DNA from 3 places in the Acidovorax sp. GW460-11-11-14-LB4 genome. Region 2 is predicted to be linked to each of the others. Evidence: predicted binding sites of a transcription regulator. Region 2 holds the regulator's gene; each other region holds the start of a gene.

The links. Region 2 encodes FliA, which starts transcription of late flagellar genes. Its sites were predicted from a motif close to CTAAAGTTTNNNNNNNNNNNGCCGNTA; they were not measured.
Positions count from the first base shown of each region.
Region 1: a site for FliA is predicted at 4,728-4,754, ahead of AC07X4_RS15590 (flagellin N-terminal helical domain-containing protein). Genes of this name have one in related genera too.
Region 3: a site for FliA is predicted at 2,887-2,913, ahead of AC07X4_RS16605 (flagellinolysin). Genes of this name have one in related genera too.

Region 1 is NZ_JBWKYJ010000044.1:6,936-17,238, forward strand. Features, by position in the region: gene AC07X4_RS15570 (GNAT family N-acetyltransferase) at 1-73, shown strand, start outside; gene AC07X4_RS15575 (LbetaH domain-containing protein) at 106-753, shown strand; gene AC07X4_RS15580 (O-linked N-acetylglucosamine transferase, SPINDLY family protein) at 763-2,961, opposite strand; gene AC07X4_RS15585 (flagellin N-terminal helical domain-containing protein) at 3,086-4,570, opposite strand; gene AC07X4_RS15590 (flagellin N-terminal helical domain-containing protein) at 4,892-6,388, shown strand; gene fliD (flagellar filament capping protein FliD) at 6,590-8,023, shown strand; gene fliS (flagellar export chaperone FliS) at 8,093-8,542, shown strand; gene AC07X4_RS15605 (flagellar protein FliT) at 8,545-8,844, shown strand; gene fliE (flagellar hook-basal body complex protein FliE) at 9,174-9,485, opposite strand; gene fliF (flagellar basal-body MS-ring/collar protein FliF) at 9,661-10,303, shown strand, end outside.
Region 2 is NZ_JBWKYJ010000092.1:4,580-14,882, forward strand. Features, by position in the region: gene flhA (flagellar biosynthesis protein FlhA) at 1-892, shown strand, start outside; gene flhF (flagellar biosynthesis GTPase FlhF) at 889-2,385, shown strand; gene AC07X4_RS21860 (hypothetical protein) at 2,378-3,175, shown strand; gene AC07X4_RS21865 (RNA polymerase sigma factor FliA) at 3,342-4,058, shown strand; gene AC07X4_RS21870 (hypothetical protein) at 4,171-4,542, opposite strand; gene flgM (flagellar biosynthesis anti-sigma factor FlgM) at 4,585-4,905, opposite strand; gene flgA (flagellar basal body P-ring formation chaperone FlgA) at 5,000-5,812, opposite strand; gene AC07X4_RS21885 (flagellar basal body rod protein FlgB) at 6,044-6,514, shown strand; gene flgC (flagellar basal body rod protein FlgC) at 6,551-6,955, shown strand; gene AC07X4_RS21895 (flagellar hook assembly protein FlgD) at 6,987-7,640, shown strand; gene flgE (flagellar hook protein FlgE) at 7,679-8,959, shown strand; gene flgF (flagellar basal-body rod protein FlgF) at 9,006-9,746, shown strand; gene flgG (flagellar basal-body rod protein FlgG) at 9,788-10,303, shown strand, end outside.
Region 3 is NZ_JBWKYJ010000049.1:25,831-36,133, reverse strand. Features, by position in the region: gene AC07X4_RS16615 (DUF2242 domain-containing protein) at 1-111, opposite strand, end outside; gene AC07X4_RS16610 (thermonuclease family protein) at 601-1,035, shown strand; gene AC07X4_RS16605 (flagellinolysin) at 1,093-2,796, opposite strand; gene AC07X4_RS16600 (MFS transporter) at 3,045-4,328, shown strand; gene AC07X4_RS16595 (DUF1800 domain-containing protein) at 4,504-6,114, shown strand; gene AC07X4_RS16590 (DUF1501 domain-containing protein) at 6,314-7,540, shown strand; gene AC07X4_RS16585 (DHH family phosphoesterase) at 7,639-8,556, opposite strand; gene AC07X4_RS16580 (tellurite resistance TerB family protein) at 8,681-9,160, shown strand; gene AC07X4_RS16575 (ankyrin repeat domain-containing protein) at 9,239-9,574, opposite strand; gene AC07X4_RS16570 (pseudouridine synthase) at 9,681-10,303, shown strand, end outside.

The sequences.
Region 1 (10,303 bases), on a different contig from region 2:
GAAGGAGGACCCTCATGCAGTAGGGGCCCCTGCCAGCTTGGTGTACATGCAACTGCACTTACCCCGGGCCTGAACAGGCCCTGAGGTCGTTGAAGGAGGCTGGGCATGGAAATTTTGCGAATGGACCGTGATCGGTTGCTGCGCTACGTGGTGCAGCAACTGCACTACACGCTGCCCGACGATTTCGATCCCCGCATGGACATTGATGCGTGCCTGGACGAAGCACTTGCTCGCCTGCACGGGTGTATCAATGCCGTCCGGCCCTGGCGGCAGGACTGCTTTGATCCGCTGCATTCCACGCAGTACTGCAGTTTTCTGTACTTTCTGGCCAATACCATCTGGCGCCGCACGGCTAGTACGGAAACTCCCACACGCCTGTTCTTGCTGAACAAGGCCTTGAACGGTATCGACCTCTTTTACGAAATTGAGATGCCGCCGGTTTTCTTCATCGGACATTCCGTCGGGATCGTCTTCGCCAAGGCAAGCTACGGCAACTATCTGGTGATCTACCAGAATTCCACCGTCGGCAAGAACCATGGGGTGGCCCCCGTGCTTGGAGAGGGCGTCATCATGTACGCGGGCACCGCCATCATTGGGGACTGTCAGGTGGGCGACGGCACGGTGTTGTCTCAAGGGGTCAGCCTGGTCAACACCCACTCACCCGGGCAGTGCACCATTTACCGTGGCGACGCCGGCAGGGTGGTTTTCAAGCCCACCCGGCGCAATGCGCTGCTCGACATTTTCCGGATCTGACACGCAGCATCAGGAGCCCGGGATGTCCATCCCCATGGCTTGCGTCGCATATTGAAGGTAAGTCACCGCGAATTCGGTGTGCCCGTGTGCATGCTCCACTTCGGCAAGGCACGCCAGAGCGACGGGATCGTGTGGTACGGCGTTGAGCACTTTTTCGGCCAGCTCGGTCACGGCAATCCAGTGGCGGTCCGTGATCAAGGGGGCTGATTCGCCGATTCGCCGGGGCGGAGAGGAGGTCCGTGCTTTTTCAACCAGGTTCTGCAGGCTTTGGTGGGCTGCGTGCAAGCTGACCCGCTGGCCGGGTTTCAAGCCGACGCCCAGGACTGGGGGTTGCTCCCACTCTTGCGGGAACTGCGGTAACCAGCTCTGCATGGCCTGCTCCTGCGCCTGAGGATCGTCGGGATGCTCCATTTGAGCCAACCATTTCAGCCACATCACCCGCAGGCCTTCGCCAAAGTGCCGGCAGTAGAGGTCTTCGCGCATGAGCGCAGAGTTTTCCACTTCGCTACGCAGATTGAGCCGAAGCGCATTGAGCGCCTGGGTATCTGCTGCCAGGCCCGCAGCAATGCGCACATAGTCGTCCGGGCTCTCTGCCAGCCACTCCTTTCGCCCCAGGTAGCTGAGCATGCCGACGCCCATCCGGCTCTTGAAACTTTCGCCCATCATGGAGACGATGGGGACCGCCATCCACAACACATCGAAGGTGGTCGTGCCGCCGGTGAGTGGAAATGGGTCCAGCGCAATATCGATGCGGTGGTAGGTCAGGTATTGGTTGTCTTGGTTGAGCGGCACCAGCTCCAGCCGCGAAGGCGGGAGCCCCAGTCCCTCGCAGCGATCGCGGTAGGCCTGCGCGAACTCGGGGCGATCGAAATTCTTGCCCTCGATCAGCAAGCGTGAATGAGGCACGGCTTCCAGGACACGCCCCCACAGTGCCAGCACTTCATCCGTCAGCTTGCCCAGGTTGTTGCAGGAGCCGAAGGTGATGAACCCGTTATCTATCGCGGGCGAGGGGCGCACCTGATAGCGGGGCTGGTAACGCCACAGGGGATTGCGGCTCATGGGCCGGTAACAGGCGAACAGCGTAGGCAACCGGTACAACTGTTCCGTGTACTGGTCATCGACGCCTGGCGGGTCGGTGATTTCGTCCGTGAACTTGTAGTCCACGGCGGTGAGCCCGGTGGTGGCCGGAAACCCAAGCCACGACACCTGCACTGGTGCAGCCTTGTGCGCCAGGATGAGCAGGCCGTTGTTGCCCGTGTGGCCCGCCAAGTCGACCAGGATGTCTATGCCTTGGGCGCGGATGGCATCGGCCTGATGCTCGGGGCTGAAGCCAGCCAGGCGCACGAAGTGGTCGACATGGCATTCCACCCGCTCTGTGACATGGTCGCCTTTGGGGAACAGGTAGAACGCATACACCTCGAATTGCCGCCGGTCCAGCTGGGCCAGCAGCCCCTCCACCGAGTACATGACGGCGTGCATGCGGAAGTCGGGTGACAGAAACCCAATCTTCAGGCGGCGCCAGGGCGAGCCGCGATGGGCCTCAAAGCTGGGCCAGTTGGGGCGCAGTGGGGGCTCAAAGACGCTGCCAAACTGGCGGGCGGCTGCAGACAGCTGCGCAGCGTTCACCTGCGGGTTCGCCAGCATGAAAAGCAGCCTGTTGGTGTAGTTTCCAGGGTCGCCGGGGCTGAGCGCGATGGCTTTCTCGCAATCCTGTACAGCCTCGCGCACCTGGCCCAGCTCGCGGCGGTGAATGGCGCTTTGCATCAGGGCGCCGACTGTCAGCGGCATGGAGTCAGCCAGCGCGAGGGCTTTCTGGCTCGCATTAAATCCCTTGCTGTGCAAATTGATCAGATAGCAACACTCGGCGAGTTTGATCCATGCAACGGCTTGCTGGGGGCGCAGCTCGCAGACCTTTTCGAGATGCGGAAGTGCGTCGTAGTTGCGTGCTTGCTCAATCAGGATGTTGGCGTAGTTGATGAGCAGCTCGGCATCGCCTGGCCAGTACGCATAGGCTTGCTTGTAGGCCTTGAGGGCTGCGTCGAACTCGCGCTGCTTGTGGAGCGAGAAGCCCAGCAGGCGGTTGGCGCCCAGGTGGCGGCCATTCTTGCGCAGAATTTGGCGGCACAACCGAGTCAGCGCGGGCCAGTCTGCGGCTGCGAGGGCCGCATGGAGGCGGGGATCGTCCTGGGCGGTGTTTTTGGATTGCACGTGGCTGCCGATCTACAAGCTAAGAAGCGGGGGGCGCCGCACAGTGTGCCATGTGAAAAGGGGCCCATCGGGGCCCCTTGTCGTTGCGTTGCAATTCCACTGCGCGGCGTGTGGGCTGGGTCAATTACTTGAGCAGCGACAGCACGCCTTGCGGGATTTGGTTGGCTTGAGCCACCATCGCCGTGCCGGCCTGTTGCAGGATCTGAGCCCGCGACAAGTTGGCGGTTTCTGCCGCGAAGTCGGCATCCTGGATGCGCGAGCGCGAGGCAGAGAGGTTTTCCGATGTGATCTGCAGGCTGGAAATGCTGGTTTCAAAGCGCGACTGCAGGGCGCCGAGCTTGGCGCGTTCGCCATTGATGAAGGCCAGTGCCGAGTCCACGGTCTTGAGCGCATCGGTGGCGCTGGTGAAGGTGGTCACGTCCAGGTTGGCCACGGTGTGCAGTGACGATCCGCCGCTGTCCAGCTGGTTGCTGGCAGAGGTCAGGGCAAACGATTTCTCAGAGTCGAGTGTGATGTAGCCGCCGGTGGCAACGTTGTCGATCGTGGCATCGGCTGCCAAGGTCTGTGCAGTGCCGTTGCTGGCGCCTGCCGCGTCGTAGCCGGTCACGCTCACGGCGGCTGCATTGGCATTGGTGGTATCTCCCACCACGATGTTGTTGCCGGTGGCGTTGGTCAGGATGATCTGGGTGCCGTCCGAGCTCAGCGAGGCGTTGATGCCGGTTTTTGCAGACTGCTCATTGATCGCCGATACGGCAGGCGACAGGCGGTCTGTGCCGGTGGCGGATGTCAAGGTGAACGAGATCGTGCGGGATGCGCCTACGTTGTCGCCTTCCAGCGTCAGCGAATAGGACCCGGCCGAGGCCATGCCTCCCAGGCGTACTTCGGTGCGGGCGGTTGCGGTCACGCCCGTGGTGGCCTGCAGGGAATTGATCTGATCGGCGGTGGCTTTGGCGGTGGCATTCGAATTTACCGTCATGGTGCCTGTGCCCAGGTAGCCGCTGATGGAGACCGAACCCGCTGTCACGCCGTTGGATGTGGCGCCAGTCGCAGGGGCCTGTGCACCAATACCCGAGCCGTTGGAGGCGATGTTCTGGTTGTTGCCGTAGACGTTGGTGCGCAGGTTGGCCGTCGCTGCGACGATGGTCTGGTTGGCATTGGCGCCCACCTGGAACTGTTGCGTACCAAAGGTGCCGTCCAGCAATTTCTGGCCGTTGAACTCGGTGGTTTGCGAAATCCGGTCCAGTTCCGCCACCAACTGGCCGACTTCCTGCTGCAGGGCCTGGCGGTCGCCAGCGCTGTTGGAAGCGTTGGCCGATTGCACGGCCAGTTCGCGCACCCGCTGCAGGATGTTGCCGGCGGAGCCCATCGCACCTTCTGCCACCTGGGCCAGCGAAATTCCGTCGTTCGCATTGCGAACCGCCTGGTTCAGGCCACGAATCTGGCTGGTGAAACGCTCGGAAATCGCCAAACCGGCTGCGTCGTCCTTGGCGCTGTTGATGCGCAGGCCCGACGACAAGCGCTGGATGGCTGAGTTGAGCGACATCTGGCTGGTGCCCAAATTTCGCTGCGCGGTGAGCGAGCTGATGTTGGTATTGATGGTTGCTGCCATGGCGAAACTCCTTAACGTCGCAAGACGGATCTGTTTGCCGGTTCAAGCGCACCCGTCCGGCTGTCAATGAGGGAACGATGGATGAATTGTGGAGATGCCGCTTTTTGGCGTTGGGGAGATAAGCGGCAAAAAAGTCGTACAACTTGCGCGTTTGACCCTCAAGTTTTCCGGCGGTGACCCGAAAACACTTACAACGGACCGTAAGCGGCCCGCCGTTCACCAGAAGCTAAAGAGCACTGGCGAACCCAGGAAGCCAGCGTGGTGCTGGCGCCCCGGCTGGCGGCAACGCCATATTCAGTCAGTTCTTTCTGGAGATTTGCAATGGCTTCCACCATCAATACCAACATCAGCTCGCTCACCGCACAGCGCAACCTGGGCATGAGCCAGACCTCGCTGAACACGTCCATCCAGCGCTTGTCGTCGGGCCTGCGCATCAACAGCGCCAAGGACGACGCGGCCGGTTTGGCGATTTCCGAGCGTTTCACCAGCCAGATTCGTGGCCTGAACCAGGCGGTTCGCAATGCCAATGACGGTATCTCCCTGGCGCAAACCGCTGAAGGTGCATTGAAGGCTTCCGGCGACATCCTGCAGCGGGTGCGTGAGCTGGCCGTGCAATCGGCCAACGCTTCCAACAGCGCCGGCGACCGTCAGGCCCTGCAACAGGAAGTTGGCCAGCTGGTGTCTGAGCTGGACCGCATTTCGCAAACCACCGAATTCAACGGTCAGAAGCTGCTGGACGGCACCTTTGGTACGCAACAGTTCCAGGTGGGCGCCAACGCCAACCAGACCATCGTGGCGGCAACGGGCAATCTGCGCACCACGGTGTACGGCAACAACCAAAACGTGGCATCGAACGGCTCGGGCATCGGTGCTCAGGCCACCGTGGCAGCGGGCGCGACTTCCAACGGCGTAGCTGCTGGCACCATTGCCATCAGCGGCTACCTGGGTACTAATAGCATTGCGGCAGGGTCGAACGCGACGGCCAAGGCAACAGCCGATCAGATCAATGGCATGAAGGCCACCACCGGTGTGACTGCCACTGCCCGTACCGAAGTGCGTTTGGGTGGCATGGCCTCGGCTGGTTCCTATTCGCTGACCTTGCAGGGCGACAATGTCGGGTCTGCTGCCGCCGTCACGGTGTCGTTCACGCTGACCTCTGCCACCGGCACCGACCGCCTGTCGGCTGCAGTGTCCGCCATCAACGACCAGGCTGCCAAGACCGGCATCAACGCAGCTCTGAGCTCGGACGGCACGCAAGTGATTCTGACCAACGCTACCGGCAACGACATCGTGGTGGGTGATACCGCCAATGCCAATGCTGCCAATGTGACCGTCACCGGCTACGATGCAGCTGGCGCCAGCAACGGTACGGCCCAGACCCTGACTGCCAACTCTGCCGCAGAAATGGTGAATACGGGCGGCTACATCGTCCTGGATTCGGAAAAGTCGTTCGCCGTGGACTCTACTAGTGCGACCCAACTGGATGACGGTGGCTCTGCATTGCAGGCTGTGGCCAACCTGGACGTGACCACGTTCAGCAACGCGACCAATGCGCTCAAGACCGTGGACTCTGCCCTGGCCTTCATCAACGGCGAGCGTGCCAAGCTCGGTGCCCTGCAGTCGCGCTTTGAAACGTCGATCAGCAACCTGCAAGTGACGTCGGAAAACCTGTCCTCCTCGCGTTCGCGTATCCTGGACGCCGACTTTGCCGCAGAAACCGCCAACCTGTCGCGCGCTCAGATCCTGCAACAGGCCGGTACGGCGATGGTGGCTCAGGCCAACCAGCTGCCGCAAGGTGTGTTGGCCCTGCTGCGTTAATAGGCAGAGGGCATGGCAGTCAGGGCGTTGCAGCGCCCTGAAGTGGCCCAGGCGGCGGCAGATTTCTGTCGCCGCCCTTTGGCTTTTTGGGACAGCGGGTGCCAGGACCGCTGGATAAGACGGGTTTCCTGGCGTGTTTACGGACGTTCTTGATCGCCGTTCGGCGCCATAATTTCCGTTGGACCAGTTCAGGAGGTTTGTATGGCAACCATTTCATCCCCAGGTGTCGGCACGAATGGACTTGATGTCAAAAACATCATCTCCCAGCTCGTCGCCCTGGAAAAAAAGCCCCTGGACACGCTCAAGCTGCAAGCGGCCACGGTCAATACCAAGATTTCCGCCTTTGGGCAGATCAAGTCGCTGGTCTCCACGCTACAGGACGCTGCTGGCAAGCTGACCAGCGTGACCGGGTGGAATGGTGTGGCCACCACGTCATCCGACTCCAAATATGTTTCCGCCACTGCCGTTGGGGGCACGCTGCCCACAACGTTCAGTGTGGAAGTCCAAAGCCTTGCCAAGGCACAGGCCACAGCGTCGGCCGCTTTGCTGCCCGTAGGTGGTGCGCTCGGGGCGGGTACGCTGCGCCTTGAATTGGGCAAGTGGAGTGTGGCGCCCGCATCGTTCACGCCTGGCAGTGGCCAGCCCGTGGACATCAGCATCAGCGCCAGCGACAAACTGTCGGATGTGGCCAGCAAGATCAATGGCGCCAATGCAGGGGTCACTGCGTCGATTCTCAGCGACGCTTCGGGCGAGCGTTTGCTGCTGCGCAGCAAGAGCACTGGTGAGGAATTCGGATTTCGACTGAGCGTGATGGAAGGTGGTGATACGGATCCCCAGAGTGCCGGCAACACCGATGCCACGGGTTTGTCCCGCCTCGTCAATGGCGCCACGGTCACACAGGCTGCCGCCAATGCCAAGGCCACGGTCAACGGGATCGCGGTGTCTTCGGCCACTAATACGTTTGCGTCCACGATTTCGGGTGTAACTTTCAAGGCCGAGCAAGTGACGACGGCTCCCATTGATATCACCGTGAGCAAGGACAACTCTGCCATCCAGTCCAACATTGATGGATTCGTGAAGGCCTACAACGCCATCAACGAATTGCTCCAAGATGCGACCAAATACGACGCAAAGACCCGTTCGGCGGGGCTTTTGCAAGGGGATTCGACCGCTGTGGCACTGCAGAACTCTCTGCGCAACGCGATCCAGTCGATCTCGACGGGTGGCGGGGCCTTCCAGCGTCTGGCAGATGTCGGCATCACGCAGCAGCTGGGCGGGAATCTGGCCGTCGACTCCACCAAGCTGAACAAGGCCCTGACTGAGAAGCCTGACGACGTGAAGAACCTGTTCCGCAACACCGGAGGCGGATCGGCCGATGGCATTGCGGTGCAACTGAAGGCGCTGACCACCAATCTGCTGGCCAACGATGGTTTCTTCAAATCCAAGGACGACACCCTGCAGCTGAGTCTCAAGCGCAATTCTCAGGACCAAACGCGCGTGAACGAAAAGGTTGACGCATTTGAAAAACGCATCACGCGGCGCTATAACGCGCTGGACAGCCAGTTGAGCAGCCTGAATGGCCTGAACGCCTATATCTCGCAGCAGGTGGCGGCCTGGAATAAATCGACGGGCTGAATAAACAGAGGCTTCAGTTTTCTTGGCGCACGCCGATAACTTAAGTAATACCTCGGAAGGATTGTCAGCATGTTCAGCGCCTACAGCCCCCGTGCAGCCAACGCGTACCAGCGCATCAACGTAGAGACCAGCATGCACACGATCGACCAGCACCAGCTGGTCAGCCTGCTGTATGAAGGTGTTCTCAACTCCATTGCCACTGCACGCGGCGCCATGGCGCGCGGTGATGTGCTCGGCAAGGTCAATGCCATTTCCAAGGCCATCCGAATTCTGGAAGAGGGGTTGAGCACCTCGCTCGACAAGGTGGATGGCGGTGAACTGGCGGAGAACCTGGGTGCGCTTTATGACTACTGCATCCATCGCCTTACGCTGGCCAATGCCCGTAACGACGACGCCATGATGCAAGAAGTCATGCGCCTGATCGAGCCCGTGGCAACCGGGTGGAATGAAATCAAGAAATCGGGTGCCGGTGCTTCCGAAACGCCAGCCTCGGGCCAGCCCGTGCTGGTGGAGGCCTGACCATGTCTCACATGCTGATTGACTATTACAAGGCGATTGAAGACAGCAGCGCCAAGATGCTGGAGGCTGCCAAGCTCAAGGATTGGGATGGTGTGGTGCGCTATGAAGGCGCCTGTGCCGTGCTGATCGAGCAACTGCGCTTCAAGTCGCAAGAGCACGAATTGCTGCCTGAGCACCGCCGTGAGAAGACCCGCATCATGCAGCGCATCTTGCGCAACGATGCGCAGATCCGCTGCCTGGCAGAGCCTTGGCTCGCGCAATTCGAGCATCTGTTCGAGGGGCAGCCCCAGATGATGCACTGAGTGCGGGCCGCGCAACACGCCCGGGCTGCTGTGTGCGGCAGCGGCCTAGCGGTCAAAGATGGCTGCTTGTTGGGGCTGGGATTGCCGGATTAGCGGAGCACCCCGGTTGAGGGGGGGGGCGTCCAGTGGGGTGCCAAAGTGCGCGGTGCTGAACCTGTCGCTACTTCGACCGCCAAGCGTCTCTGGGTCAAAAAATGCAATAAATTTGCCTGAGGCTGCTAGTGCAGCATGTCTTTGCTGCTATCAAAAATATAGTTTCTTGTCTTGGCACAGCGCAGTGCCACACGGCTGCCCCGTTGAGAACGGGGCCTTCATACTTCGCCAGCAGCTCACACCTGCATATTCATAATATCGGTGTACGCCTGCACCATGCGATTGCGCACGTGCAGTGTGGCTTGAAAGCCGATTTGCGCCTTCTGGATAGCCACCATGGTCTCTTCCAGACTCACGGAGGGGTTTTCCATTTGCACCTCCTTTTGCATCTCGGAAGATTTGTTCTGCGCGGCACTCACTGACTGCAATGCGCCCTTGAGCGCGCCGGAGAAGCCGACTTCATTGCCCGTGGTTTGCGGCGCTGCAGCACGGCGCGCGACGCCAGCGCCCGTCAGCGGGGCGGTTGAGCTGGAGATGCGAAGGTCCATGGCGGTATCCGTAGGGGAATGGCGGTATGCTGCGTATCCTAGCTACCGGCCCAGGATGCATCGCTCTGAATAGATGGCCAAACGGACGGCTTATCCAGCGAACATTTTGGGGGCGTGACCGAATAATCGACCCCACGCTAGGTCTGTTGCAGGGCCTGCTTTAATGGAAAGCAAGATGTCTGCTGTTGCTGAAGTCCCTCTCAATCCGCTCCCGACGCCGGCCAGTCCCAACTGGCTGCAGCGGCTGTCCGCCCTCGACCGGGCGCAGCGCATGCGGCTGGGTGCGGGCGTGGCGCTGCTGGTGGCTGCTGCCGTTGCGGCCGTCGTGATGGGGCGCCAACCCGACTACCGGGTACTGTTTTCCAATCTGGGCGACAAGGATGGCGGAGCCGTGGTGGCGCAGCTCTCCCAAATGAATGTGCCCTACAAGTATTCCGAGGGTGGCGGCGCCATCCTGATCCCAGCGGAGCGCGTGCATGACGTGCGTCTGCGACTGGCCACTCAGGGCCTGCCCAAGGGCTCCGTCGCAGGTTTTGAGCTGATGGAGTCCAACAAATTCGGGATGACGCAGTTTCAGGAGCGCCTGAACTTCCAGCGCGGGCTGGAGGGGGAGCTCACCCGGTCCATTCAAGCCTTGTCGTCCGTGCAAAGTGCCCGTGTGCACCTGGCCTTGCCCAACCAGAACGGATTTTTCCGTGAGCAGCAAAAGCCGTCGGCCTCGGTACTGGTGAGCCTGCACCCCGGCCGCATTCTGGACCGTGCCCAACTCGCGGGCATCGTGCATCTTGTGGCTTCCAGCGTGCCGGAACTGGCGCCGT
Region 2 (10,303 bases):
CCTGCCCCCTGCCGTGCACGTACGTGACAACCTCGAACTCAAGCCCAGCGGCTACCGCATCACGCTGCGCGGCGTGGTGGTGGGCGAGGGCGAAGCCTTCCCTGGCATGTTCCTGGCCATCAACCCCGGCGGCATCACCACGCCGCTGATCGGCACGGCCACCACCGACCCTGCCTTTGGCCTGCCAGCACACTGGATCGACGATCGGCAAAAGGAAGCCGCACAAATGGCCGGTTTTACCGTCGTTGATTCCGAAACCGTGATGGCCACCCATTTGTCACACTTGATGCAAGTGCAAGCCGCCAAGCTCCTCAGTCGCACGGAAACGCAGCAACTGGTGGAACACGTGGCCAAGCTGGCCCCCAAGCTCATCGAAGAAGTAGTCCCGAAAATGGTCTCCATCGCAACGTTCCAGAAAGTCCTCCAGCTGCTGCTGGAAGAGTCTGTGCACATCCGCGATATCCGCACCATCATCGAAACGCTGGCCGAGCATGCTGGTGGCGTCTCGGACCCCGTCGAGCTGGCCCGCCGCGTGCGCATTGCGCTCTCGCCCGCCATCGTCCAGCAGATCTACGGCCCCACCCGCGAGCTCAACGTCATTGCCATCGAGCCCGGCCTGGAGCGCCTGCTGGTGCAAGCCCTGGGCAATACGGCAGGCCCCGCGCTCGACCCCGGCGTAGCCGACATCCTCACACAAAAGGCCGCCGAAGTGGCCCTCAAGCAGGAAGAGATGGGCCTGCCCGCCTGCCTGCTGGTTCCCGACCAGATCCGCAATGCCATCTCCCGCCTGGTGCGCCGCGTAGCGCCCCGCCTGCAGGTGCTGGCACACAGTGAAATTCCAGAGACCCACACCATCCGTATTGGGCCGATCCTTAAAGGTGCATCAGCATGAACATCAAACGCTTTACCGCCCCCACCTCCCGGGAGGCTCTGGCCAAGGCGCGCATGGCCTTTGGCGACGGCACGCTGATCCTGTCCAACCGCCCCACGGCCAACGGCGTGGAAGTGGTGGCCACGGCCGAGGACACGCTGTCGGCTCTGGACGGTGGTGCGCCCACCGCTTCGTCCAATCCGCCCCTGCTGGCGCCCAGCACTGCGCGCAGCACCCCCCAGCGCGCCAGCCAATCGGCAGCAGCGTCGGGCCTGGGCCGCAACCCGGTCGAGGAAGACACCGAACAGCTGGCCATGAGCACGCTGTCGTTCCAGGACTATGTGCGCGAACGCATGCTGCGCCGCCGCCACGAGGCACTGAATGGCCCCTCGGAACCCCAGACACTGTCTGAACGCAGCCGCGACCAGGAACCGGAACGTGAACGCATGCCCGCGCCCTCGGTGGCGCGCCACAACCCGCTGCGCACGATCCCGATGGACATCCCGCCCGAGCCACCGCGCCGCCGGCAAGAAACCCCCAGCGCCCACCTGATCCAGTCGAACAACCAGCAGAGCGTGATGAACGAGCTGCACGCGATGAAAGAGCTGATCGAAGACCGCTTCAACACGCTGGCCTGGCTGGGGCAGGCGCGCCAGAACCCGATCCAGTCCAACCTGATGCTGAAGATGATCCGTGCCGGATACTCCCCGTCGCTGGCCCGCGCCGTGCTCGAACGCATGCCCGAAGACCTGTCGGCGGGCGAATCGGTGCGCTGGCTGATGGAGGTGCTGGAACGCAACCTCAAGACCGACCAGACCGATCCCCCCCTTTATGAACAGGGCGGCATCTTCGCCATGGTGGGCTCTACGGGTGTGGGTAAGACCACCACCACCGCCAAGCTGGCTGCCATGTGCGCCCGCATCCACGGCCCCGGCAGTGTGGGGCTGATCACACTTGACACCTACCGTGTGGGCGCGCACGAACAACTGCGCACTTACGGGCGCATGCTGGGCATCGTGGCCCACCTGGCACACGACCGCGCCGCGCTGCAAGACCTGCTGGGTCTGCTCAGCGGCAAGAAAATGGTGTTGATCGACACCACCGGCGTGGCCCCCAGGGACCCCCGCAAGCGCGACATGCTGGATGTGCTGGACCTGCCCCATGTGAACCGCCTGCTGGTACTCAACGCCGGCTGCCATGGCGACACGCTGGATGACGTGCTGACCGCCTTCAAGACCGACGGCTCGCAGCAGGCCATCCTGTCCAAGGTGGACGAAGCCGTGAAGCTGGGCCCCGCGATCGACGCACTGATCCGCCACCAGATGGTGCTGCGCGGCGTGACCAACGGCCAGCGCGTGCCCGAGGACTGGGAGCGTGCCAACGCCCACCAGCTCATCAGCGCCTCCATGCGGTCGCCGGCGAAGTCGGCTTTCGACCCCAAGGCCACGGACCTGAACTTCTTCTTCTCGCACTCTCCTGACACCGTGACGGAGGGGGGGCTGGTCGATGCTTGATCTGGGTTTTCACCAGGCGGCCAGCCTGCACAGCCTCACCCCGCAGGCAGAGCTGCGGCTGCTGGCAGTCGCCAGCCAGGGCAACACGGCGAGCGGCCTGGAAACGCTATGGCAGATCTGCGCCAGCCTGCAGCGGCTGGGCTATCCGGTGGTGGTACTCGACGGCACGGCGCAGGAGTCCGACGACAGCCCCGGGCTGCTGCACCTGCTGCAACATGCAACGTGGAATGACGGCGCCAGCCTGAACCTGGGCGCCACCGCATCCTCCCTCGCCGTGATTCCAGCGGCCAAGGGGCTGCAGCACCTGAGCCGCAAGGCCAGCGGCAGCACACGCTCGCCCATGGAGAGCTTGCTGCCCTGCTTCAGGACTTACGGCCTCATGGTGATTCACGCACCAGCCTCCACCCTGGGGCCCCTGCTCACCCACACGGCCACGGTGCCGCTGGTGGTCATGGGCAGTGGCGCAGCGGGCGTGATGACCAGCTACAAGAGCCTCAAGCAGATTGCGCTACACACTGGCTTGCCCTGCATGGTGGCCGCTTTGCTGCACGGCAACACCGCCGCCGAACGCCGCAAGGCCCAGTCCCAGCTGATGACCTTGCAGGCATGTGCCGAGCGCCATCTGGGCGGCCCGATACGAACCACCACCATTGCCACTCAGAACCCCCAGGAGCTTCAGCGCCTGGCCTTGCAACTGCTGGAAAATGCGGGCACTATGAACGGAGCGCTGGCTGCGCTGACACCCAGCAACTTGACAGGCATGCCTGCGCATTTTGTCCGGAGCCACTGACCAGAGCCTGTGATGCACCTCTACGTACGCACGTTGACCCGAAACGCTCCCCACGGTCTGGCAAGTTGCTGGCCCCGGGCGGCGGAAAAAGATCGGGTGATGGCACCCCCAAGCGGCTCCAGAACAAGATCGCATACCCGCCCTACCAGTGCATAACACCCTCTCTATGTACACCGCCAAAGGCCAGCTTGATCGCGATGCCATGATCCGCCAGCATGTACCGCTGGTCCGGAGGATTGCGCACCACATGATCGCCAAGCTGCCTCCCAATGTCGAGCTGGATGACTTGATCCAGGTCGGCATGATGGGGCTGGCCGAAGCCCTGTCGCGCTACGAAGTGGCACAGGGCGTGCAGTTTGAAACCTTTGCCACCCAACGCATCCGGGGCGCCATGCTCGACGAGCTGCGCGAGGGCGACTGGATGAGCCGCAGCTCGCGCAAGAGCCAGAAAGACATTGAACACGCTGTGCACCGGCTGGAGCAAAAGCTGGGACGCAGCCCGCTGGAGTCCGAAATAGCCAGCGAAATGGGCATGAGCCTGGCGGACTACCAGAATCTGCTGGGCAAGGTCCGGGGCACCCAGCTGGTGTACCTCGAAGACATGACGCATGGCAACGATGACGAGGATGGGTTTCTGGACCGCCACGTTGCCGACAGTGCGGCTGACCCGGTGGAGCTGCTGCGTGATCAACGGCTCAAGACGTCACTGGTCAACGCCATCAAAACCCTGCCGGAGCGCGAGCAGCACATCATGGGCATGTACTACGAACATGACATGAACCTCAAGGAAATTGCCGCCGTGCTGGGCGTCACCGAGTCGCGCGTGTGCCAGCTGCACAGCCAGTCCATTGCCCGGCTGCGGGCCAAGATGCGCGCGCACTGAGCGCCCCCACCGGCGGAAAACAGGCGCCGCACAGGTCGTTGCGGAGGGTCGGGTTACGAGCCGCCGCTTTTCGCGACCGGGCCCACAACCCCTTCAGAACAATGGATGCCGCTCAGCCTGCAGAGCGGTAGATGCGCGCCACACCCGGCGCGGCTCCGCGCGCCCCCAGGCCATCGCCATAGGTAGCCGCCGCATTGGGGGGCAACAGGCCGGCGGCTTGGCGGTCCGTGTTGGCGGCCAACCGGGCCAGGCTTTCACGGTGCAGGATCAGCATGCTGCGGATCGCATCCGCGCGCTTTTGCAGCGACGCCGGCAAGGGCGCCCCCCGCGCGGCCGCCTGCTCCAGCGCACGCGAAAAATCGGCCGCTGCATCACGCAAGGCCGTGCTGTTTTTTTCCAGGGAGGTAGGGTCGGCCGCGAGAAGTGCGGCGGAGACTTGTTCGATCAGCTGCTCAACAGCCGAGAGAGATTCTTCCAGAGACATGGCGCATTGTGCGATGGATTGCGCCCGGGAGCAAAACGCCGGTCAACCCCGCGAGCGGGACAGGATCTCCTGGGCGTTGGACAACAGCTTGTCGGCAATGGCTTCGGCGTCGACCGAGAATTCACCCTTTTCGATGGCAGCGCGCACTGCCTTGACCTTACCCGCGTCAAAATCTGCCGTGCTGCGGGTGGCAGGGCTGAGCGCCCGGGCCGCGGTGGACACAGTGACAGGCACACCGGCGGATGACGCCATCAGTGCGTCCTTGGTGGCTCCTTCAGCAGCGCTGGCTGGGGCCTTGGCTTGCTTGGCAAGCCCCGTCGGCGGCAACCCGCCCGGCAGTTCCGGTGTTTGACCTATCTTCATCGCTCTCTCCACCACCCCGTTGGATGTGGGGCATCAGTAGCAATGTTTTCGACCCATTTGGCCCGGACTTTAGCCATTTATTACCGGGGCGTCATCACAGAGTGACATCCACTGTCCCAGAATCATTCACAGTTCCACTTACGATACGGCCATTCTCCATGCGCACGCGCACAGTCTGCCCGACAGAGCCTGCGGTCAACGCCTGGCCCGCAGAGCTGACCGCATAGCCCGGCCCCTGAGCCACCACTTTCACCTGCGCACCGGCCTTGAACAGCAGGGGGGCACGCACCATGGCCTGGCGCACCGCCTGCCCCGCCACCAGTTGGCGGGCCGCGGTCTGCCCTACCCACAGGTCGGGATTGGCCATGACGGGAGAGGAATCGGCCGCCCAGTCCACTTCGGCCTCTGTGGCGTCATTGGCCGTCAACACGGCACCGGGCGCCACATTGTTGGTCAACACCCAGGCCGGGCCAAACGCCTTGATGGTGACGGGCAAAAACACGTTCCATGCGGTGGCGCCCTCCACGCAGCGCAGCCCCAGACGGGTCCGGCCCCACAGGCGGGCACCTACGGGCAGATAGGGTTCAACGCGCGCACAGGGCGCCAGCCGCAGGCGCGAATCCAGTGAGCCAACACTCACTTCCATACGCAGTGGCAGCGCGGAGGACGGGTTGCGGGCCAACGCATCGTCCAGCCAGCGCTGGGTAAGCGGCCCCAGGTCCGCCGCGGGGTCTGCCGCCGACTGAGCGTGCGCAACACCATGGGGGCCCAGCGCAGCCACAGCCAATACACCCACCAGGCAGAACGTACGCACCAAGGCGCCGGCACGCACAGCCAGCGACTTCCGGGTGGCGCCGCACAGCGCGGCGTCGGTGTTGGCGGCAGAGAAAAGGAAGTGGGCGGTCATAGGGGCCTCCTGGGCATCGGCTGGCCAGGCTGCCCGCGCACGGGGTGCTACGGAAGGCAGGGGCCATTTCACCCCTGGAACTATAGGCAGATGACCCGGACGCAAAACCCGGAACTGCGCATCCATTTGCCACTTCTTCGCGCTTTAGAAAAAGGGCGCGGTTTCCATAATCGAGCCACGCCAAAAGCCCCCCGGGGATGGCGACTTTGCAACCGACGGTGTGAGGCACACATGCTTGACAAGATGACCAACCAGCTGAATTTTCACGGCAACGCCCTGGTGCTGCGTGGGGAACGTCAGCGCGCCATCGCCAGCAACATTGCCAACGCCGACACCCCTGGCTATGTGGCACGCGACTTCAAGTTTGGCGACGCGCTGCGCGAGGCCACGGGCATGACTTCTTCCGCCACAGGCACTGCCGGCGCAGCGGTCACGCGGCTGGCAACCGGAGGTTCGTACGGAACCGCAGGCACGACCGATCCGCACCATATTCCGCTGCCCACCGTGAATTCCAGCACCAGCATCGACCGGCAAGGCGCCCTGGGCTATGCGGTGCAAACCCAACCGAGCCTGGACAACAACTCGGTGGACCTGGACCGCGAGCGTGCCAACTTCGTGGACAACGCCGTGCGCTATGAAGCCACGCTGCGGTTCATCAACGGCAACGCCAAAACCATGCTCAGCGCCATCCAGGGCCAATAACCAGCCAGCCCCGCAGCGCAGAAAGCGAGCCACCCCATGTCCATGTTTTCGATTTTCAACGTATCGGGCAGCGCCATCAGTGCGCAGTCGCAGCGGCTCAACGTGGTGGCCAGCAACCTGGCCAATGTGGACGCCGTGGCAGGCCCCGATGGTCAGGCCTACAAGGCACGCCAAGTGGTGTTCCAGACAGCGCCCATGGGGGCCGACAGCTCTGCGGGCGTCAAGGTCAGCGGTGTCAGCGAAAGCAATGTGCCGGGCCGCCGCGTGCACGACCCCAGCCACCCGTCGGCCGACGAGCAGGGGTATGTGACGCACTCCAACGTCAACGCGGTTGAAGAGATGGTCAACATGATCTCTGCCTCGCGCTCGTACCAGAACAACGTCGAGGTCATGAACACGGCCAAGTCGCTGCTCCTCAAAACCCTGCAGATGGGCCAGTAAGGCACGAGCCTGCTCCAAGAAGGACACCACCATGATTCTCAGTGCCACCAACGCCCCCACGGTGACGGACTCGTCCAGCACCAAGGCCAACGCGTCCACCGACCCGGCTGCCGCGCAAGACCGCTTTTTGAAACTGCTGGTTGCGCAGCTGAACAACCAGGACCCGATGAACCCCCTGGACAACGCCCAGATGACTTCGCAGATCGCGCAGATCAACACGGTGACCGGCATCCAGCAACTGAACCAGACCATGCAGAGCATGGCTTCGCAGTTCAACTCGCTGCAGGTCATGCAGGGCACAGCCCTGGTGGGCCGCAATGTGCTGACCGAGGGCTCCAGCCTGGCGGTGGCGGACAAGACCGGCAAGGGCGGCTTCGAGCTGGGCTCGGCCGCCACCAACGTGAAGATCGAGGTCACAACCGCAGGCGGGCAGGTGGTGGACACCATCGACCTGGGTGCCAAGGCGGCGGGCCGCCACACCTTCGACTGGGACGCCAGCCAGTACACCGGCTCCACCGAAGGGCTGCAGTTCCGCGTGACGGCCGTCAATGGCTCCACCAAGCTGGACTCCACCGCACTGAACCTTGCCAAGGTGACGGCCGCAGGCGCCGAGGACGGACAGCTGGTGCTGAGCCTGTCCAACGGCAAAACCATCAACTACAGCCAGATCAAGGCCTTGGTGTAACACCAGCCTGCTTCGTATCGCGTCAACAGGAGAACACCATGAGTTTTCAGCAAGGCCTGTCCGGCTTGAACGCCGCCAGCAAGAACCTCGATGTCATCGGGCACAACATTGCCAACTCCAACACCGTCGGGTTCAAGGCCTCGCGGGCCGAGTTTGCCGAGATGGTGGCCTCTGCCATCGGCTCGGCAGGGGGCTCCAATGCAGGCATCGGCGTGGAAGTGGGCGCCGTGGCGCAGCAATTCACCCAGGGCAACCTGACCATCACCGGCAACAGCCTGGACGTGGCCATCAATGGCAATGGGTTCTTCACCCTCACGCTGCCCGATGGCACCGCCGCCTACACCCGCTCCGGCAACTTCAAGCTGGACAAGGAAGGCAACATGATCACCAACGACAACGCGTCGGTGATGGGCTACCCGGTGGACCCGGTGACGGGTCTGCGCACCGGCACCGACCCCATCCCCATGGTGTTCCCGACCGCCGAGCCAATTCCCGCCAAGCAGACCACCAAGATCACGGCGGCCTTCAACCTGGACGCCCGCGCCACCGACGCGGCGGGCAACCCCGCAGCCACGCCCCCCATCCCGGCCACGCCGCGCGCCACCTATGGCACGTCGATCAACGTGTTCGACAGCCAGGGCGTGGCCAAACCGGTGAGCCTGTACTTTCAGAAAACCGCCACCGCCAACACCTGGGACGTATACGACGCCCTGGACGACCCCACCGCTGTGCCGCCCGTGGTGGCCACGCCCATCGGCCAGATCACGTTCGACAACAACGGCGCCATCACCGGCCCGGTGGCCACGCCACCCGCCACGGGCTTTTCGCTGCCGCTCACCATCAACCCCACGCCGCCCAACCCCAATAACCTGCCCACCTATACCGTGGACGTGAGCCTGGACAAGGTGACGCAGTTCGGCAAGAAGTTTGCGGTGTCCAACCTGAGCCAGGACGGCTACACCTCGGGCGAGCTGACCGGCATCAACATCGAGAACAACGGGATGATCATGACCCGTTATTCCAACGGCGTGACGCGTGCCGAGGGCCAGCTGGCGCTGTCGAGCTTCCGCAATACGCAGGGCCTGGCCTCGGTCGGCAGCAACAACTGGGTGGCCACGTTCGAGTCGGGCCAGCCCGTCGTCGGCACCGCCACGGATGGCAGCTTTGGCTCGCTGCGCTCGGGCGCCCTGGAAGACTCCAACGTGGACCTCACGGCCGAGCTGGTGAACATGATGACCGCCCAGCGCGCCTACCAGGCCAACGCACAGACCATCAAGACGCAAGATCAGGTGATGTCCACCCTGGTGAACCTGCGCTGACCGGCTGAACCCCCACTGAACCCGCCCAGGACACCGGAGATCCCCCATGGACCGCATCATCTACACCTCGATGACAGGCGCCAACGCCGCTGCGCACCGGCAGGCGGTGCTGTCCAACAACCTCGCCAACGTGTCCACCGGCGGGTTCCGCGCCGAGATGTCCACCTTCCGCTCGGTGCCGCTGCAAGGCGACGGCGCCAAGACGCGCGTGTTTGCACTGGAGGCCACCTCGGGCTACGTCAACACCCCCGGCCCTGTACAACGCACCGGCCGCAACCTCGACGCCATGGCGGCCGGCAATGCCTGGTTTGCAGTGCAGGGGCTGGATGGCACCGAGGCCTACACCCGTGCGGGCAGCTTTGAGGTGTCGGCCACCGGCCAGCTGCTCACCCCCACCGGCCTGCCCGTGTTGTCCGATGGCGGAGCGCCCATCGACGTGCCGCCCGGTGCCGATGTGTCGCTCGGGTCGGACGGTACCGTGACCTCCAAGATCCCGGGCCAGCCCGCCCAGGCCATTGGCCGCCTCAAGCTGGGCACACCCACGCCGGAAGACCCGCTCAAGCGCGGCGACGACGGGCTGTTTCGCACCACGTCGGGCGACCCCATGCCCAACGATGCCAACGCGCGCATGCTGTCGGGCGCGCTGGAGGGCTCGAACGTGAACCCTGTCGAATGCATGGTCGGAATGATCGCTGCATCGCGCCAGTTCGAGCAGCAGATGAAGCTGCTGCAGACCGCCGAAACCAACGACAAGACCGCCAGCCAGCTGCTGAGCATGAACGGCTGATGCCGCTGCCCCCCAGCACGCACCTGCCATAAGGAAGCACCATGATCAACTCCCTCTGGATCGCCAAGACCGGCATGTCTGCCCAGCAGACCCAGCTCGACGTCATCTCGCACAACCTGGCCAACGTCTCCACCACGGGCTACAAGCGCAACAACGCGGTGTTCGAAGACCTGATCTACCAGAACCTGCGCCAGGTGGGTGCCAACACCACCGAACAAAACCAGCTGCCCACCGGCCTGCACCTGGGCCTGGGCGTGCGCACGGTGGCCACCAGCCGCAACTTCATGCAGGGCAGCCTGCAGGAGTCCAAGAACAACCTGGATGTCGCCATCAACGGCAACGGCTTCTTTGAAGTGACCATGCCCGATGGCACCGTGGGCTACACCCGCGACGGCTCCTTCCAGGTCGATGCCCAGGGCCGCATGGTCACGTCCAGCGGGCTGCCCGTGGTCAATGGCATCACCATTCCGGCCAACGCCACCAGTGTCAGCATCAGTGCCGAAGGCGCCGTGGCAGTCACCGTGCCGGGCAACACACAGCCGCAGACCGTTGGCAAC
Region 3 (10,303 bases), on a different contig from region 2:
TTCACACGTCTGGGCCGGCGTGGCATCGAACAGGCGCGAGTACGTGGCGACCGAGCCAAAGTTCTCCTGCACGCCAAACGTCTTGGCCCCTGTGCCGGCACAGCCTGCCATGACCAAAGTCGCGCCACAGGCCAGGGCCACTGCAGCGGTGCGCAGGGGCGATGGTTGGGGGGCATGGGATTCTGTGGACCAGGGGAAACGCAAAACCGGGACTCCTTGGGGGTGGTCGGCTATCGCCGACGATAACAAGCGCGAAGCAAACGCGACGCGAGCGCATTGGACAATGCACCCCATTGTCACAGCGCCTGGGGTGTCTGACGGCAGTAACCGCTCCCGGTTCCCCAGATTCTTCAAGCCATGCACACCACGGCGTGGTCACACCTTGAAGCAAAGCAGACCTGTGGCCCGCCAGGTGCTACGCAGGGCGGCGGCATGCGCATGCCCCCATACCAGCCCTTGTTGTGTCATCGTCATCACGCAGCACACCGCTATACTATTAATAGCTAAAAAAGCATGCTGTTGTAGCGCACCCAGCCAAATCGCTCCATTTTTGCAAGAAACACTGGCGCCAGTGCCTGCAAACACACACCCAAGCTCCCTGTGCCCCTCGCTTCCCTGTTTTGCCTGGTCGTTGCCATCAGCGACGGCGACACCCTCACTGCCCGCTGCGGGCCACCTGGTGCCTACCAGCAGGTGAAGGTGCGCATCGCCGCCATCGATGCGCCCGAGTCGAGGCAAGCGTTTGGGCAGAAGTCGCGGCAGCACCTGGCACAGCTGTGCTTTCGACAACGGGCCACGCTACAACCCGTGGATGAGGACAGCTACGGCCGCATGGTGGCGCAGGTGCGTTGTGGTGGCACCGATGTCGCCACGGCACAGGTGCGCGCAGGCATGGCCTGGGTGTACACGCCCTACGCCAGCCACTACCCGCACCTGGCGCCCTTGCAGCGCTCTGCGCAGGCGCAGCATGCGGGCCTGTGGTCCCAAAAGCGGCCTTTGGCGCCCTGGGACTATAGGCACCGGCAGCGCCGTTGACTCGCCAGGGAAACGGCGCGCACCACCGCCTCGCTGACGATCCTGAGCGGAAGGCGATCAGTTGCGCAGCAAGGCCAGCACGCCCTGGGGCATCTGGTTGGCCTGCACCACCATGGCGTTTCCAGCCTGCTGCAGGATCTGCTGGCGCGCCAGCGAAGCGGTTTCCACTGCGAAGTCTGTGTCCACCACGCGAGCGCGGCTGGCCGACAGGTTTTCGCTGCTGACCTGCAGATTGCCGATGGTGGCCTCCAGGCGCGAGGCCTGGGCGCCCAGCACGGCGCGCTGGCTGCTCACATAGTCCAGCGCGCGGTCCACCGCCACGATGGCCTGTGCGGGCGACACCGTGACGTCCAGCGTGTTGCGCAGGCCCAGCGCCCCCAGGCTGATCACGCCCACCCGCGTCTCCAGCGTCTGGTTGGCGTTGGCGCCGACCTGGAACACCTTGGTGCTCACGGCCCCGGCGTTCTTGGCAATCGTTTCGTACGACTCGGTGAACCCCTCCAGCACATCCTGGCCGGAGCGGCTGCCCATGTTGGGAATGGCGGCCTTGGCATTGCGCGCGGCGCCGCCGTCCACATCCAGCCCACCGATCGCCCCCGTGTCGTCGTTGTTCAGGTCAAAGGTGCCGATGAACGCGGCGCCGTTGGTGGCGAACTGGCTCTTGACATCGGCCGCGTTGGTAAACACGCCGTGCGAGGCATTGGCGATGGCGGTGTCGAGGGTGGCGCCCGGGTTGGCGTTCATGTAGGTCAGCACATCCTTGACCCCTGTGCCCCCCGCCGCCTTGATGCGGTCATGCATGTAGCGCACCGCCGAATAGCTGGACGAGTAGAACTCGCTGGTGTTCGTGGGGCCATTGATGGCGGCCACCACGCCTGCCGTGGTCACTGCAGCGATGTCGTTCTTGACCCGCTCATCCGCCCCCTGGATGAACTCGGCCGTGCCTTCGATGAACCACAGGTTGCCGGCCTGCAGGTTCTGCCAGTTGGTGCTGCGGGCCATCACGGCGTGCACCATCTCGTGGCCGATGATGCGGTCGTTGTAGTACGGCGCGGTGCCGCCGTTGGGCAGGTTGGGGGGCACAAAGTCAGCCATGTCCACCTGCAACACCAGACTCAGTCCCCGGCCGTTGGCGTCATAGCCCGTGTTTTGCACATAGGCAGCCACCCCGCCGGCGCCGTCGGTGTAGCCGGTGTAGCGGATGTCGAGCTTGGCACCATCGGCCTTGAGGCCGTAGTAAGTGCGGATGAGCTGTTCGCTGCTTTCCAGCCAGCTGCCCGCGCTGGTCAAGCCGTCGTACACGCCCAGCAGGTTTTCATCGCCCACCACGCTGGCGCTAGAGGTGTCGAACACGTTCATACCATTGAACTGGGTGGTGCGGCCGGTGCGGTCAATCTCCTGCGCAAGGCGCGAGACCTCTGCCTGAATGGCCTCCCGGTCGGAGGCACTGTTGGTGTCATTGGCCGCCTGCACGGCCAGTTCGCGGATGCGCTGCAGGCTGGCAGCCACGCCCTGCAGGGCCCCCTCGGCCGTCTGCATCAGCGACAAGCCGTCGTTGGCGTTGCGCACCGCCTGGTTCATGCCCCGGACCTGGGAGGTAAAACGCTCCGAGATGGCAAGGCCCGCCGCGTCGTCCTTGGCAGTGTTGATGCGCAGGCCCGAAGACAGGCGCTGCACGGTCGTCGCCAGGTCGCCCAGTGCATTGCCGAGCCGGCGCTGCGCATTCAGCGACATCACATTGGTGTTGATCGTCAACGCCATGGCTCGACCATTGGTCTCCAGGGGGTGAATCGGCGCAGCGCACAAGCGCCACGGGCGGAGCGGGCCTGCATTTCAGGGCCTCTGTCGTCTTTTCGGCAGGTCGGCAGAGAACCTGAGGCCCGGGCGCCTCGCCTGAGCGCCGGGCTTTACCCCGCCTTCACAGCGCGCCCGCGCCGAGGGCGCTAGCATCAGGGTTCTCCCCAGGTCCGCGCAGCCCTGGGCCGCCTCTCTGCTCCCACGCCTTGTCCATGCCCGTTCCCGAGCCCAGTTCGCCTGTTCCCGCCGCCAGCGACGCCCAGAGCGTCTATCGCCATAACGGTTTTGTCTCCTTTCTGGTCGCCCGCGTGGTGGCCGTCATCGCCACCCAGGTACAGGCGGTGGTGGTGGCCTGGCAGGTGTACGACCTGACCCGGCAGCCGCTGGCGCTGGCCTATGTGGGGCTGGCGCAGTTTCTGCCCATGCTGGCTTTGTTGCTGCCCGCGGGCGACCTGATCGACCGCTTTGACCGCAAGCGCATCCTGGCGATCGCCTGGTCGGTGGGTGGCCTGTGCAGCGCCCTGCTCTGGTGGCTGTCTGGCCACGGCAGCAGTGGGGTGGCGGGCATTTATGCCGTGCTGGTGCTGTATGGCTGTGCCCGCGCGTTCTCGGGCCCGGCCATGCAGAGCCTGTTGCCACAGATCGTGCCCCGTGCACAACTGGCCCAGGCCATCGCCGCCAATAGCATGCTGATGCGTGTGGCCAGCATTGGCGGGCCGCTGCTGGGCGGGCTGCTGTATGCGCTGGGCGGCGGCGAGCTGACCTATGCCATCTGCTGCGCGTGTTTTGTGCTGGGGGTGGCCCTGCTGCTGCGGGTGGTGGTGGCCCATGCCACGGCACCCTGCCCCGCGCAAGGCACGATGTTCGAGCGCTTTGGCGCGGGCATCACCTTCATCCGCACGCGGCCCATCATCCTGGGCACCATCTCGCTGGACCTGTTTGCCGTGCTGCTGGGCGGCGTGGTGGCGCTGCTGCCCATCTATGCGCAAGAGGTGCTGCATGTGGGCCCGGCGGGCCTGGGTGCGCTGCGCAGTGCCATGGCTGTGGGCGAAGTCAGCGCCGGGCTGTACCTGAGTATGCGGCCCTTCAACCGCCAAGTGGGCCGCACCATGTTCATCGCGGTGGCGGTGTTTGGCGTGGCCAACCTGGTGTTTGCACTGTCCACGCTGTTCTGGCTGTCGTTTGCGGCGCTGCTGGTGGCGGGCGCGGCCGATATGGTGAGCGTGTACATCCGGGGCGCTCTGGTGCAGTTCTCCACGCCCGACACCATGCGCGGGCGGGTGAACGCGGTGAACATGCTGTTCATCGGCTCGTCCAACGAACTGGGCGAATTCCGCGCGGGCACCAGCGCCGCATGGCTGGGCGTGGTGCCCGCCGCCATCGTGGGCGGCCTGTGCACGCTGGGTGTGGTGGGTGGCTGGATGATGGCGTTCCAGACTCTGCGCAAGGTAGACCGTTTTGAAGAGGCGGCGCAGGCCACGGGCGCAGCGCCATAGCACCGAGAACCTGTTCTCAGGCGATCATGATCATGTCTGGGGGCTTGGAGATACCCCTCGATACATCCTCCCTGGCGTTTGTGTCGCGCAGGTAAAACCCGCCGTGCGGGCTTGCATGCGGGTGGTGGCAGCGGCACCATGCGGACAGCCATTGGCTGGCTGCCAGCGAGGCCCCATGACCCCCACTAACCCACTGCACCTCCACCGCCGCACCCTGCTGCTCGGCCTGGCGGGTTGCGCCGTCTTTGGCGCCCCCCTTGCCACACAAGCCGCGCCCCCCGCAGCCGCAGTGCCCCACACAACAGGCCCGGGCACCTGGAGCGCGGCCGACGAGCCCACCCTGGCCCGCCTGCTGGACCGCGTGACCTGGGGCTGCACCGCCCAGGGCACGCAAGCGCTGGGTGGCTTGAGCATCAGCGCGTATCTGGCTGCGCAACTGCGCCCAGGTGTCCACACCGCACTGCCCCGCGAAGCCCAGGCACAGATCGACGCCATGGCCATCTCGCGCACCCCCATCGAGGCGCTGGCGGCCGACATGGAAGCCCGCAACCGCGCCGCCAAGGCCCAACCCACCGAGGACGAGCGCAAGGCTGCGCTCAAGGCCTGGCAGCAGGACATGCGCGCCCTGCAGCAAGAGGCTGCCGCCCGGTTTGTGCTGCGCGCGCTGTATTCGCCCAGCCAGTTGCGCGAGAAGATGACCTGGTTCTGGATGAACCACTTCAACGTGTTTGCAGGCAAAGGCAACCTGCGCGCCCTGGTGGGCGACTACGAAGAGCGTGCGGTGCGCCCCCACGCGCTGGGCCGCTTTCGCGACCTGCTGGGCGCCACCGTGCGCCACCCGGCCATGCTGCGCTACCTGGACAACGCGCAGAACGCTGCAGGCCGCATCAACGAAAACTACGCGCGCGAGCTGATGGAGCTGCACACGCTGGGCGTGGACGGTGGCTACAGCCAGCAGGACGTGCAGGAGCTGGCCCGCGTGCTGACCGGCGTGGGCGTGTCGCAGCGGCCGCCGGGCGACGAGCCCCCGCGCATGCGGCCCGCACTGCTTCGCCACTACGTGCGCGAGGGATTGTTTGAATTCAACCCGCAGCGGCATGACTGGGACCCCAAAACACTGCTCGGCCAGCCGCTCCGCGCCCAAGGCCTGGCCGAGGTGGACGAAGCGCTGGACCGCTTGGCCCGTGCGCCTGCCACCGCGCGCTTCATCACCCGCAAAATCGCGCTCTTTCTGGTGGGCGACAACCCGCCCCCCGCACTGCTGCAGGCACTGGCCCGCAGCTTTGAGCGCACGGACGGCGACATTGCGGCAGTGCTGGAAACGCTGTTCCACACACCAGAGTTCCGCGCATCCCTGGGCCAGCGTTTTCGGGACCCGGTGCACTACGCGCTGGCGGGCCTGCGCCTGGCCCACGGCGATGCCGTGCTGCCCAACACCGACCCTGCGCTGGCGTGGCTGCAACGGCTGGCCGAGCCTTTGTATGGCCGTGTCACGCCCGATGGCTACCCGCTGGACTCCGCGACATGGTCAGGCTCGGGGCAGATGAGCACGCGCTTTGAGATGGCGCGGGCCTTGGGTACAGGCGCCCTGGCCGCCCCACCAGCGAACGATGACGCGGCACCCCGCGCCGCGCCGCGCATGCCGCCCGGCCTGGCGCAGACCGCCTACGTGCGTACGCTGGAGCCCACGTGGTCCCCGGCCACGCGCAGCGCATTGGCACAGGCCACCTCACCGCGCGAATGGAACCTGCTGTTCCTCGCATCCCCTGAGTTCATGCACGGATGAGGAGAGGAGATGGAGTACATCCCCCTGAGTCGCTTCGCGCCTTCCTCTTCTCTCGAATGGCTTCGCCCTTCGGGAAGGGGGACGCAGCCCGTGCGGCGGGGCGGCCCTTGCACGGCTGCCACGGCTTTGACCGCGACGCGCCTGCGCAGCAGCCGATGATGCGTTCGGGCGCCATTGAATAGGTCGAAAGGACAGCCCCATGCTTTGTAGACGACACCTTCTCCAGGCCCTGGGCGCCAGCGCACTCGGCACGGGCCTGGGCGTGCACAGCGCCAGCGTGCTCGCCGCGCCCCGCGCTCAGGACGCGCGCTTTCTGCTGGTGTTCTTGCGCGGTGGCTACGACTGCGCCAGCCTGCTGGTGCCCACGGCCAGCAGCTACTACTACGAGACACGGCCCAACATCGCCATCGCCCGGCCGGGGCAGGAGGGCGGCACCCTGCCGCTCACGCCCGACTGGGGCCTGCACCCCGCAATGGCTGAATCGATGCTGCCGCTGTACCAGCAGCGCCAGCTCGCCTTTGTTCCGTTTGCAGGCACGGACGATCTCTCCCGCAGCCATTTCGACACCCAGGACAGCATTGAGCTGGGCCAGCCCCTGGGCGGGCGGCGCGACTACCGATCGGGCTTTCTGAACCGGCTGGTGGCCGAGCTGAACCCGCGCGCCGACAGTGCCCCGGTGGCGCTGCAGCCGATGGCGTTCACCAGCACCCTGCCCCTGGTGCTGCGCGGAGCGGTGGACGTGCCCAACACTGCCCTGAGCGCAGGCGCGGGGCGCGGTGGTGTGGATGCGCGGCAGGCCGAACTCATCGCCTCCATGTATCAGGGCACACCGCTGGCCACGCCCGTGAACGAAGGCTTTGCCACCCGCGATGAGGTCGCCCGCACCATGCAGGGCGAGATGGAAGCCGCCAGCCGCAATGCACTGAGTACCAAGGGATTTGAAGGCACGGCCCGGCGCATGGCGCGACTCATGCAGTCGCGCTATCAGCTCGGCTTTGTGGACGTGGGCGGCTGGGACACCCATGTGGGCCAGGGCGCCGCCACCGGCACGCTGGCCAACCGCCTGGAGGAACTGGGCCGGGGCCTGGCAGGCTTTGCCGACGAGATGGGCCCCGCGTGGAAGTCCACCGTGGTGGTGGTGATCAGCGAGTTTGGCCGCACCTTCCGCGAGAACGGCAACCGGGGCACGGACCATGGCCACGGCACGGTGTTCTGGGTGCTGGGCGGCGGGGTGAATGGCGGCCGCATCGCGGGCGAGCAGCAGGCGCTGACCGCCACCACGCTGTTCCAGAAACGCGACTACCCCGTGCTCAACGACTACCGCAGTGTGTTGGGGGGACTGTTCGCCCGCATGTACGGGCTGAACGCGGCGGCCGTGGCGCGGGTGTTTCCAGGGGCCCAGGGGGCCGACCTGCGGCTGGTTTAGCCGCGCTGGCGTCCCACATCATTCACTATATTTTTGATAGCTACTCAGGCATATATTTCTAGCGCTACAGGCGATTTATCCTCTAAATCGCCCGGGCATCACGCGTTGAAGGTACCTGTCAGCAGCTCTGGCAGGCGCTCCACCTTCATCTTGAAGCCGCAGGCCTGCGCATGGCCACCGCCGCCCATGCTTTCGGCCAGCGCGATGCAGTCAAAGTTGCGCTGCGCACGCAGCCCCACCTTCACGCCCTTTTCGCCTGCACTCCACATCAGCGCAAAGGTGCCCGTTTTGGCCGAGAGGATGTCGCCCACCAGGCTGTGGAACATGCCGGGGGCATTGACCATCAGGCCCGTGATGCCGTTGAACACCAGCGGCTGCGCGCCTTCGGCGATGTCGGCGCAGAGCTTGCGGTACTTCTGGTCCATGGCCTCGCCGCGCACCATGAACTGCTGGAGCTGTTCGGGCGTGAAGTCGGCAATCTCGCGCCAGCGCGCAAAGCCTTGCTCTTCCATGTCCAGGGCTGACAGGAAGGCAGCGCTCTCGGCAAACTCCCACTTCCAGATGTCGCGGTCTTCCACGTATTTGAACAGGGCAGGCATCGGTTCGTGCGGATGGAAAAACTCCCACGCCAGCCGCGCACCCGACTTGTTCATGTCGAAGTGCACCACGCCGCAGCGGCAGGCAAAGCCGGTGAGCTTTTCGGCCGCGCTCTTGTGGTGGTCCAGCATGACCAGCTTGGCGGCGCGCTCGTCGATGGCGGCCATCACCTCGTTGGCAAACGAGAAGTCGAGGATGTAGACCGCGCGGCCTTGCAGGGGCGGCAGGTCGTCCACGGTCTTGACATCGCCGTGGTCCAGCCCCACGTATTCAGCCTGGTCGCCGTAGTACAGCCATGCCGCCAGCGCCGCGCCAAAGCCATCGGGGCAATTGCGCCCGTGGTACAGGATCAGCGGTGCGGGGTCGTTCTTGTCGGGGGCAACCAGCAGTTGCAAGGGGAGTATGGTTTTCTTCGTCATGGCCCCCGATTGTCGCCGGGGCTTTGTGCCGCAGCGAGCGCAACGTGCGCAGCCAGCACATGTCAGCGGAACCAACCCCACCCCCAACGCCTCCACCCTACTGACGCAGCCAGCAAACCACACGATGTTCCAAGCCCTCAAAGACCTGCTTGAAAGCCTCACCCCGTTCAACCCCGTGCCATCTCCTGCAGAGCGTGCGCGGTCTGTGCAACTGGCAGCCGCCGTGTTGCTGGTGGAGGTGGTACGGGCCCAGTCGGCGGTGGGCGATGCGGAGCGCAGCGTGATGCAGACTGCACTGCACCGGCAATTTGCACTAAGTGACGATGAACTGCAGCTCCTGCTGGAACAGGCCGCAGCCACCTCCAGAACCGCCTACGACTACCAGCGCTTCACCAGCCAGCTGAACGAGCATTTCACGCAGGACGAGAAGATCCAGCTCGTTGAAGCCATGTGGCAGGTCGCCTACGCGGACGCACGCCCGGACGAGAACGAGATGCACACCATCAGCAAGGTGGCCGGCCTGCTGCATGTGACGCACGGCGAGTACATCGGCGCCAAGCTCAGGGCGAAAGAAACAGCACACGCAGGCCAGTCACCCCATTGAGACGGGCGCGGCCCCGATGAGCGCCGCAGCGCACGAGTGGCGTCCCTTGGGGAAAGGACGCCAAGCAACCCCGGGGGGCTAAATGGGCAACCAGCGCCACCAGAACGGCTTGCGCTCTTCCTTGGCGCCCTGCGCCTGCAGCAAGGCGATGAACTCGGTGCGCCGGTAGCGGCGGGCGGCCTCCAGCGGGGTCATGTCGTCGAAGTCCGACCGCAGCCCCGGGTCAGCCCCATGCGCCAGCAGGTAGTGAGCGATCTCGTGGTGGCCGTGGATCAGGCTCGCCACCAACGGCGTGCAAAGGATCTCGGGATGCTGGTAGTTGGGGTTCACGCCTGCACTGATGTGGTGGCGCACCAGCGCCAGGTCGCCCGCCACGGCGGCGGCGTACATGTCTTTCCAGTCTCCAGCGGACATACCTGGGCATCCTTTGCAAGGGTTGAACGGGGCCAGTGTAGGCAGCGGCGCGTGCGGCACAATCCGCGCCTTCCCCTAGCCCGCGATGGCGCACACACATTCCTCCATGCACCCTCCCCTGCACATCCTCTGGCGCGACGAGCACTTGGTGGCCGTGTACAAGCCCGCAGGCTGGCTGGTGCACCGCACGGGGCTGGACGCGGGCGAGACGCGGTTTGTGATGCAGACCCTGCGCGACCAGCTGGGCCGGCATGTGTTCCCGGTGCACCGGCTCGACAAGGGCACCTGCGGTGTGCTGGTGATGGCGCTGCACAGCGATGCGGCGCGCTCACTGTCGCAAGCCTTCGAGCATGGCGCCACGCACAAGCGCTACCTGGCGATGGTGCGCGGCTGGGCGCCCGAGGCCATCGAGGTGGACCATGCCTTGAAACCCGATGATGCGCCCGCGGACGCCGCCGTGCAGGACGCCCACACGCGCTTTCGGCGGCTGGCGCAGCTCACATTGCCCGAGGCCAGCGACGCGCGTTTTGCCACCACCCGCGCCTCGCTGGTCGAGGCCCTCCCGACCACCGGGCGGCGCCACCAGATCCGCCGCCACCTCAAACACCTGGCGCACCCCATCGTTGGCGATGCCACGCACGGCAAGGGCCCGCTCAACCGCTGGTGGGCCGAGCGGCTGGGGCAGCAGCGGCTGTGGCTGCATGCCTGGCAGTTGACGGTGCCGCACCC